One region of the Janibacter sp. RAF52 genome, then DNA from elsewhere that is predicted to be linked to it. Evidence: riboswitches for the same ligand, from Rfam matches in the RefSeq annotation. Region 1 holds a riboswitch; the other holds the start of a gene.
What was found. A riboswitch is a leader RNA that binds a small molecule or an ion and turns the genes downstream of it on or off. The one in region 1 is predicted to bind cyclic di-AMP.
Positions count from the first base shown of each region.

Region 2: it holds a riboswitch for cyclic di-AMP, as region 1 does, so the genes downstream of both, AB4Y78_RS12115 (C40 family peptidase) here and AB4Y78_RS08920 (C40 family peptidase) in region 1, are expected to answer to the same signal.

Region 1 covers NZ_JBFRDY010000005.1:177,720-182,064, forward strand. Annotated here, with positions in the region: gene AB4Y78_RS08910 (GTP pyrophosphokinase) at 1-160, shown strand, start outside; cyclic di-AMP (ydaO/yuaA leader) riboswitch at 258-426, shown strand; gene AB4Y78_RS08915 (C40 family peptidase) at 433-1,194, shown strand; cyclic di-AMP (ydaO/yuaA leader) riboswitch at 1,510-1,667, shown strand; gene AB4Y78_RS08920 (C40 family peptidase) at 1,666-2,487, shown strand; gene AB4Y78_RS08925 (AMP-dependent synthetase/ligase) at 2,592-4,328, shown strand.
Region 2 covers NZ_JBFRDY010000009.1:32,041-36,385, reverse strand. Annotated here, with positions in the region: gene AB4Y78_RS12130 (Na+/H+ antiporter subunit E) at 1-233, shown strand, start outside; gene AB4Y78_RS12125 (monovalent cation/H+ antiporter complex subunit F) at 230-496, shown strand; gene mnhG (monovalent cation/H(+) antiporter subunit G) at 493-870, shown strand; gene AB4Y78_RS12115 (C40 family peptidase) at 938-1,810, opposite strand; cyclic di-AMP (ydaO/yuaA leader) riboswitch at 1,813-1,992, opposite strand; gene AB4Y78_RS12110 (metal-dependent transcriptional regulator) at 2,106-2,816, opposite strand; gene AB4Y78_RS12105 (MFS transporter) at 2,860-4,056, opposite strand; gene AB4Y78_RS12100 (hypothetical protein) at 4,099-4,345, shown strand, end outside.

The sequences.
Region 1 (4,345 bases):
CGCCATGGATTTTTGGGCGAGCACGGAGCACAAGATCTTCTACAAGTACGAAGGGGACGTCCCGGCCGATCTGCGGCAGCGGATCACCGACGCGGCCGGCACGGCGGCCCGGATGGACGAGGAGATGGCGCAGCTGCACCGGGCGGTGCACGGGGACTGAGCAGGTCCCGGGCATCCCGTCCACAGGCCCTGTTACCAATTCGTGTCCACATGCCCTACTCTTCTCCCGACCCCACACACGGGGGTTGCCACCGGGTCGCCGAATCCTGCCAGCCCGAATGGCCCCTGACACGTCACGGCAGGAGCGGGGGACCCACCGATCCACGGCACTCGTGCCTTGGGGTGCAGTCCTCTCGGTCTTCGGACCGGAAGGGCGGGGTGCTTCTCCACCTCAACCCGACAGCTAACTCCGTAGGCGCAGGAGAGTTCGCCATGTCGATGTTCTACACCGGGCGCCACCGCGCCCCCAGCACGTCCTCCCAGACCGGCAAGCGTGCGGGCGCGACCATGGTCGCCGTCGCGGCCGTCAGCCTCGGTACCGCCACCGCCGGTGCGCAGAGCGCGACCGCCGCCCCCGCGACGCAGTCGACCCAGTCGGCCACTGCCAAGGCCTCCTTCTCCGGTCTGGTCAAGCAGGGCTCGCGCGGCACCGTCGTCAAGCAGATCCAACGCAAGGTCGGCGTGACCGCCGACGGCGTCTTCGGCCCGAAGACCAAGGCGGCCGTCAAGCGCTGGCAGAAGCGCAAGGGCCTGGCCGCCGACGGCATCGTCGGTCCGCGCACGGGCACCAAGATGGGCCTGAAGTCGTCGAGCAGCCGCTCGACCTCGACCCGCTCCTCGCGCACCTCGACCCGCTCGGTCTCCAGCAGCTCGGTCCTCTCGACCGCCTCCAGCCTCGTCGGCACCCCGTATCGCTCCGGCGGCACGACGCCCTCCGGCTTCGACTGCTCGGGCTTCACCAAGTACGTCTACGCCCGCCACGGCAAGACCCTGCCGCGCACGGCCGAGCAGCAGCGTCGCGCCACGAACCGCGTCTCCTCGCCCCGGGCCGGCGACCTCGTCTTCTTCGGCGCCCCGGCGTGGCACGTGGGCATCTACGCCGGCAACGGCAAGATGTACGACGCCGGCAACTCGCGCGTCGACACGACCAAGCGCGCCATCTGGACCAGCGCCGTCACCTACGGCCGCGTCTGATCCGACCGGCCCAGCCGTCCGCCACGAAGGGCGGTCCCGACCACGGTCGGGACCGCCCTTCGTCATGCCACCCCACCGCATTTCCCTAGGGAAATGACCACCCCACCCCCCTGACGGCCACCCCAGCCCGCATTTCCCTAGGGAAATGCGCACCCCCGCCCGTATCTGCCTAGGGAAATGCGGGGTGGGAGCGGCGGGGTAGGAGAGGGCGGGCAACCGGGGCGCGTTACCAATCCGTGACCATGTGATCTATGGTCGACCGCGGCCCGGACGCATGTCGGGCACCGTCGGGGCACGCCGAGTCCCACCACCCCGACGGATCCCCTGCAGAACCGGTGGGAGCGGAGGACCCAACCTCTGGCCGCGAGGCCTCGGGGTGAAGTCCACCGGCTCGGCCCCTGCCGAGCCATCGGACGGGGTGGTCTCCACCCCAACCCGACAGCTAACTCCGCAGGCGCCAGGAGACACAGCATGAGCACCTTCCACACCCCGCGTCACGGCGCACCCCGAGCCCGCGCCGCCGCCTCCCGCGTCGGCGCCTTAGTCCTCGCGGCCACCGCCCTCGGCCTCGGCGCCTCGACCGCCTTCGCCGGCAGCGCCTCCGCCAACGGCGGGCCGCAGGCCCCGACGACGCAGTCCTCGACCGCCGGCGGCGGGCAGAGCAGCGACTCGACGAGCAGCTCCAGCAGCTTCACCGACATCGTCCGCGTCGGCGACACCGGCGGTGTCGTCGAGCAGATCCAGGACGAGGTCGGCGTGAGCGCCGACGGCCTCTTCGGCTCCGAGACCGAGCAGGCCGTCACGCAGTGGCAGGCCGAGCACGGCGTGGCCGCCGACGGCGTCGTGGGCCCGGAGACCGGCTCCGAGATGGGCCTGACCGAGAGCGGCTCCACCAGCGGCCAGGCGACCGCGGCGGCCTCGACCGACGGCGGCACCGCGGAGATCTCGACCGCGAGCACCTCCGACTCCTCGATCGTCAGCACCGCCCGCAGCCTCATCGGCTCGCCCTACGTCATGGGCGGCACGAGCCCGTCCGGCTTCGACTGCTCCGGCTTCGTCCAGTACGTCTACGACACGGCGGGCAAGGAGCTGCCGCGGACGACCGACCAGCAGCAGGCGGTGGCCACCCCGGTCTCCGACCCGCAGCCCGGCGACATCGTCTTCTTCGGCAACCCTGCGTACCACAACGGGATCTACGCCGGCGACGGCAAGATCATCGACGCGGGCAACTCGAGCACGGGCGTCACCGAGCGCGAGATCTGGACCGACGACGTGTCCTACGGCCGCTTCTGAGCGACCCGATGACGCAGGCCCCCGACCCCACCGGTCGGGGGCCGGCGTCCTGTCGTGAGACACTGACCTTCTACACATGTAGTCGCACCATGAGGAGACCGGCCGTGACCCGCACCCACGCCACCGGGGGCCCGCTCGAGCTCACCCAGGCGGACCTGCTCCCCCTTCGCCCCTGGCGTCGGGCGCACGAGGAGCCCGCCCATCCGTCCTTCGCCCGCTGGGTCGACGACGCTTGGGAGACCATCACGGCACGGCACCACCTCGCCGCCCTGACGTCCGCCGCCCGCGGGCTCGTCGCGAGCGGCGTGGAGGCCGGCGACCGGGTCGCGCTCATGGCCGACACCCGCTACGAGTGGCTGCTGCTCGACGAGGCTGTCTGGGCCGTCGGCGCGGGCACCGTCCCCGTCTACCCCTCCTCCTCGGCCGGGCAGCTCGAGTGGATCCTGCGCGACTCCGGCGCCCGCCTGCTGCTCGTCGGCACGGCCGACCAGGCCGAGACCGCCCGCGGCCTCGGGCTCGACGTCGAGGTGCTCGTCATCGACGAGGACGCCCTCGAGGTCCTCGGCGAGCGCGGTCGGCAGGTGCCCGAAGCGCGCGTCATCGAGCGTCGCGACGCGGTCACCCTCGACGACCTCGCCGGCATCGTCTACACCTCCGGCACCACCGGCCGGCCGAAGGGCGTGGTCCTCACCCACCGTCACCTCGCGGCCGAGGTCGCCGGGTGCCTCGACCATCCCATCGGCTCGGTGGGCCGACCGGGGCGGCGGATCCTCATCTTCCTGCCGATGGCCCACGTCCTCGCCCGATCGGTCGCCTACATCGCCGCCCAGTCCGGCGCGACGGTCGGCTTCTGGGCGGACTTCGGCAGCATCGTCGACAAGCTCGGCTCCTTCCGCCCGCACATGGTCGTCGGCGTGCCGCGCGTCTTCGAAAAGGTCCACGACGGCGTCCGCAGCAAGGCCTCGGGGCAGCGACTGTCCGCCGTCGTCTTCACGAAGGGGGAGCAGGTCGCCCTCGCGTGCAGCCGCGCCGTCGGCGAGGGCGAGGGTCGGCCGAGCCTGCCGCTGCGCCTCGCGCACGCGGTCTTCGACCGACTGCTCTACACCAAGGTCCGCGCCGCGCTCGGCGGCGAGATGGAGTACGTCATCAGCGGTGGCGGGGCGCTCGGCGAGCGCCTCGGGCACTTCTTCCGCGGGGTCGGCGTGCCCGTCCACGAGGGCTACGGCCTCACCGAGACGTGCGCGGCCATCACGGTCAACGGCCCAGGCGTCCAGCGCGTCGGCACGGTCGGGCGGCCGCTGCCCGGCAACGAGGTGCAGGTGACGGACGACGGGGCGATCAGCGTCCGTGGCGCCGTCGTCACCGACGGCTACTGGGGCAACGACGAGGCCACTCGCGAGGCGATCGTCGACGGCTGGTTCGCCACCGGCGACCTCGGCACGCTCGACGACGACGGCTACCTGACGATCACCGGGCGGGCCAAGGAGATCATCGTCACCGCCGGCGGCAAGAACGTCTCCCCGGGCCCCCTCGAGGACGTGCTGCGCACCCACCCCCTCGTCTCCCAGGCCATGGTCGTCGGCGACGGACGCCCCTTCGTTGGCGCGCTCATCACCCTCGACCCCGATTGCGAGCGACCCGCCGACCCGCAGGCCGAGCTCCAGCAGGTCGTCGACGAGGCCAATGCCCTGGTGTCCAGGGCCGAGGGGATCAAGCGCTTCGTGGTCCTCGACGACGACTTCACCGAGGAGAGCGGCGAGCTCACAGCGACGCAAAAGCTCAAGCGGCACGTCATCACCCAGCAGCGCGCCGACGTGATCGAGGGGCTCTACCGGCGCTGACCGCCCTCGGCGAGAGA
Region 2 (4,345 bases), on a different contig from region 1:
CCCGGTCGGAGTTCTACATGACGATCGTCTCGGCCCTCGTCTCCCTCGTGCCGGGCTCGATCGTCGTCGAGGCCCGACGCCGCGCGGGCATCCTCTACGTCCACGGCTTCCACGTCACGACCCCCCAGGAGCTCGAAGAGCTGCGCCGGGACGTCCTCGCCGTCGAGACCCGCGTCGTGCGGGCCATCGGCACCCGCGAGGAGATCACCCTCTGCTCCGAGGAGGAGGCATGAGCATCATCCTGGCCATCGCCCTCGGCATGCTCATCTGCGCCGCCGCGCTCGTGCTGGTGCGCGTCGCGCTCGGCCCGACCAACCTCGACCGGGCGCTCAGCCTCGACGTCCTCATCGTCATCGTCACGGGCATCATCGCCACGCAGATCCTGCGCACGGACGACCCCGGGCCGCTGCCGATCATGGTGGTCTTCAGCCTCACCGGCTTCGTCGGCTCGGTGTCCGTCGCCCGCTTCATGGCCCGCAAGCAGGACGACGCATGAGCTGGCAGGAGATCTGTGACCTCGCCGGGGGCATCAGCCTGCTCCTCGGCTCGACGATCGCCCTCGTCGGCGCGATCGGTCTGGCCCGGCTGCCCGACATCTTCGGCCGCATGCACGCGGCGACCAAGCCGCAGACCCTCGGCCTGCTGCTCATCCTCGTGGGCCTGGCTCTCAACGTGCGCACCTGGGCCTCGGTCGCCACGCTCTTCATCGTCGTCGGCGCCCAGGCCCTCACCGCCCCGGTGACAGCCCACATGCTCGGCCGCGCCAGCTACCGCACCGGCGCCTCCGAGGACGACCTGCTCCACCACGACGAGCTCGGCGAGGACTACCGCCGCATGACGGAGCAGCAGGCCACCGGCGACGAGGCCTGACCGCACGACGAAGGGGGCGGAGGGAGATGATCTCCCTCCGCCCCCTTCGTCATGGGGTGGGCCTGACTCAGACGCGGCCGTACCCGGAGACGCCGTCGAAGATCGGACGGATCGAGATCGACTTGCCAGTGCGCGGTGCGTCGATCATCATGCCGTCGCCGACATAGATGCCGACGTGCCACGAGGGCGAGCCGAAGAAGACGAGGTCACCCGGCTGCGGGTTGGACACGGGGGTCGCGGCGGCCTGCTGGGCCGTCGTGACGCGCGGCAGCGACTTGCCCGCCTTGGCGAAGACGTACTGGGTGAAGCCCGAGCAGTCGAAACCGGAGGGGGTGGACCCGCCATAGACGTAGGGGACGCCGATGTACTGCTTGGCGATGGAGATGACGTCGGAGCTCGCGGAGGAGGCCGCGGCGGGGGCGGGCTCGCTCTTGGCCGGGGCCGGGGCCGGGGCCTGACGCTCCTGCGAGCGGCTCGGCGAGGTGGACTCGGTGCGCTCGCTGGCCTGCTCCTCGCGGGCGGCCTGCTCCTGCTCCTGCTCGCGCTGACGCTCGGCGGCGGCCTCCTGGCGGGCCTGCTCGCGCTCGGCGCGGGCCCGCAGCTGGGCCGGGGTCGGGCCGGTCGGCTTGGCGACGGGCTCGACCTCGATCTTGCCGAAGGCGGCGTCGGTCGCCTTCGACGACGTCGTCGTGGCGGGCGCGGTGACCGCGGCGGCGGGAGCGGCCGGGGCGGAGGCGGTCTGGACCGGGGCGGCGTCGACCTCGGCGGCCGAGTCGGCGGCCTGGGCGGGGATGGCGATCGCGGCGATCAGACCACCGGAGGCGGCGATGACGGCCGAGCCCTTGGCGAGGGGCGTGCCCGCCTGGCTGACGATCTGGCCGAGCTCGGACACGGGGTTGTAGCGACCGGCGGCGCGGTGGCGCCCGACGTTGTGAGACAAGGTGATGACCTCTATCCCGCCTACGGGGTCAGCTGTCGGGTTCGAGCCAGAGGTCTGGCCCGGCCCTGCGACACCGGACCGACCTAGCGGTCCGCTGCGTCCCAGGACTTCACCCCGAGGAGCATCCTCGATGCCCCGCAAAACGTGGGTCCCCCGCTCCTGTCATGCGGTGTCGTGCAGATCCGTCGGGTGCGGTGACAGGACTCAGCGTCCGCGTGACGGGTCCGCCCAGGGGGAGCGGACCATCAGACCGTACCCGCAGATCACGGCAATGTCACGCCGAGGTCACGAGAGGTCACGGAGCGACCAGCTCGACGAAGACGTGCTCGGCGACGTCCTTGGGCAGCGACACCGCGTCGCCCGGCTGGGCACCGACCCGCGCGACGATGACGCGGTCGCCCTCGGGGGTGACATCGACGACCTCACCGGGGCGCAGCCGCGCCTCGGTGAGCAGCTCCAGCGCCTCGTGGTCGACCTGGGCCGGCTCGCCGATGCGGCGCACGCGGTACTGCCCCGTGGGCTTGCCCTGCGCGACCTGGACGAGGCTCTGCAGACCCTCGAGGTAGTCGATGCTCGCCTCCTCGTCCGAGAGCAGCTCGTCGAGGCCGGGGATCGGGGTCCCGTAGGGCGACTCTCGGTGCTCGGGCAGCATCGCGAGGATCTTGCGCTCGACGCGCTCGCTCATCACGTGCTCCCACCGGCAGGCCTCGTCGTGCACGTGCTCCCACTCGAGACCGATGACGTCGGCGAGCAACCGCTCGGCGAGGCGGTGCTTGCGCATCACCCGCGTGGCGAGCAGCCGCCCCTCGTCGGAGAGGACGAGCCGCCGGTCCTCGCCGAGGCTGACGAGGCCATCACGCTCCATGCGCGCCACGGTCTGCGAGACGGTCGGGCCGGAGTGGCCGAGCCGCTCGGCGATGCGGGCGCGCATCGGCGGGATGTTTTCCTCCTCGAGCTCGAAGATCGTGCGGAGGTACATCTCGGTGGTGTCGATGAGGTCCTTCACGAGCCCCATCATGCCCTGCCCGGCGGCGCCGCGGGCCGCCGCGTCAGGCCGCGGAGCGCTCCCGGTCGGCGCGTGGGATCCACAGGCTCGTCCAGGCCAGCCCCGCGAGGCCGAGGGCCCCGAGCGCCACGGCGGCGGCGGGCAGCGAGACGAGGGTGGTGACGGCGCTCAGGCCGAGCGAGCCGCCGGCGTGCCCCACCTCGCCGGTGAGCCGCCAGGCGCCGAGGAACTGGGCCCGGTCGCGGCTCGGCGCGGCGTCCGCGCCGAGGGTCATGACGATGCCCGACCCCAGCCCGTTGCCCAGGGCCATGGCGAGCGCGACGGCGAGCAGCTCCCCCTTCGTGTCGGCGAGGGGCAGGGCGACGAAGGAGAGCGAGACGACGCCCAGCAGCGCCCCGACGACCCACATCCGACCGAGCCGGTCCATGACCCAGCCACCGGGGTAGACGAGGACGAGCTCCGCGAGACCGGCGACGGCGAAGATCTGCGAGGAGTCGACGCCGTCGAGGCCGATGTGCAGCGCCCACAGCGGCAGGATCGCCAGCCGGGCGGAGCGCAGCGCCGAGATCACCGTGACGCCCAGGCCCTGGGTGAGCAGCAGGCGCGCGTGCCGCCGGATGACCCGGAAGACCCCGGTGTGCGGCTCCTGCGCGCGGGCCCGCTCGTGCTCACCGGTGAGGTCGGGTGCGGTGAGGACGGTCAGCACGGAGCCGGCGGCGAGGAGCACGGCCAGCCCGTAGGCCCCCTGCAGGCCGAAGGGGGCGATGGCCAGCGACCCGACGACCGGCCCGAGGAGCAGCCCGGCCCGCATCGACCCACCGAGCAGGGACATGCCACGGGCGAGGAGCTGCCGCGGCAGGACGTCGATCATGAAGCCCTGCCGGGCGAGGAAGAAGGCGGAGGAGGCGAGCCCGCTGACGAGCAGCGCGACGCCCATGAGCCACAGCGAGGGCGCCCACCCCGCGACGGCGAGCGCCGCGACGTCGAGCAGGCCAGCGCGGACGAGGGTCGCGCGCTCGCCGATGCGGGCGACGAGGGCCCCGGCGGGCAGGACCCCGACGAGCTGCCCGACCCCGGTGAGGGCGACGACGAAGGCGGCGGTGCCGAGGCTCGCGCCGAGCTCGTCGGCCCGCAGCGCAGCGACCGGGATGACGGCGCCGGTCGCGGCGGCGGAGAGGAAGGTCGGCCCGAAGGCGGGTACGGCGATGCGCCTCCAACCGAAGGTCTCGCGCGTACTCATCCCCCTCATCCTCTCCTGCCGGCTCGTCGCTAGGTTGGGGTGGTGCACACCACAGCCGAGACGACGACCGTGTCCCCCCTGCGCGCTGGCCCACCGGGCACCGGCAACGGCGGCTGGGTGTGCGGGCTGCTCACCGAGCGCCTCGACGACCTCGTCCCCGCGGAGGGGGACCTGACGTCGGCGACGGTCCGCCTGAGCGCGCCGACGCCGCTCGGGCGTCCGCTGCGGTGGGAGGTCGACGGCACGGTCGCCGACGGCGCCGAGCTCGCGGTGCACCTGCTCGACGGCG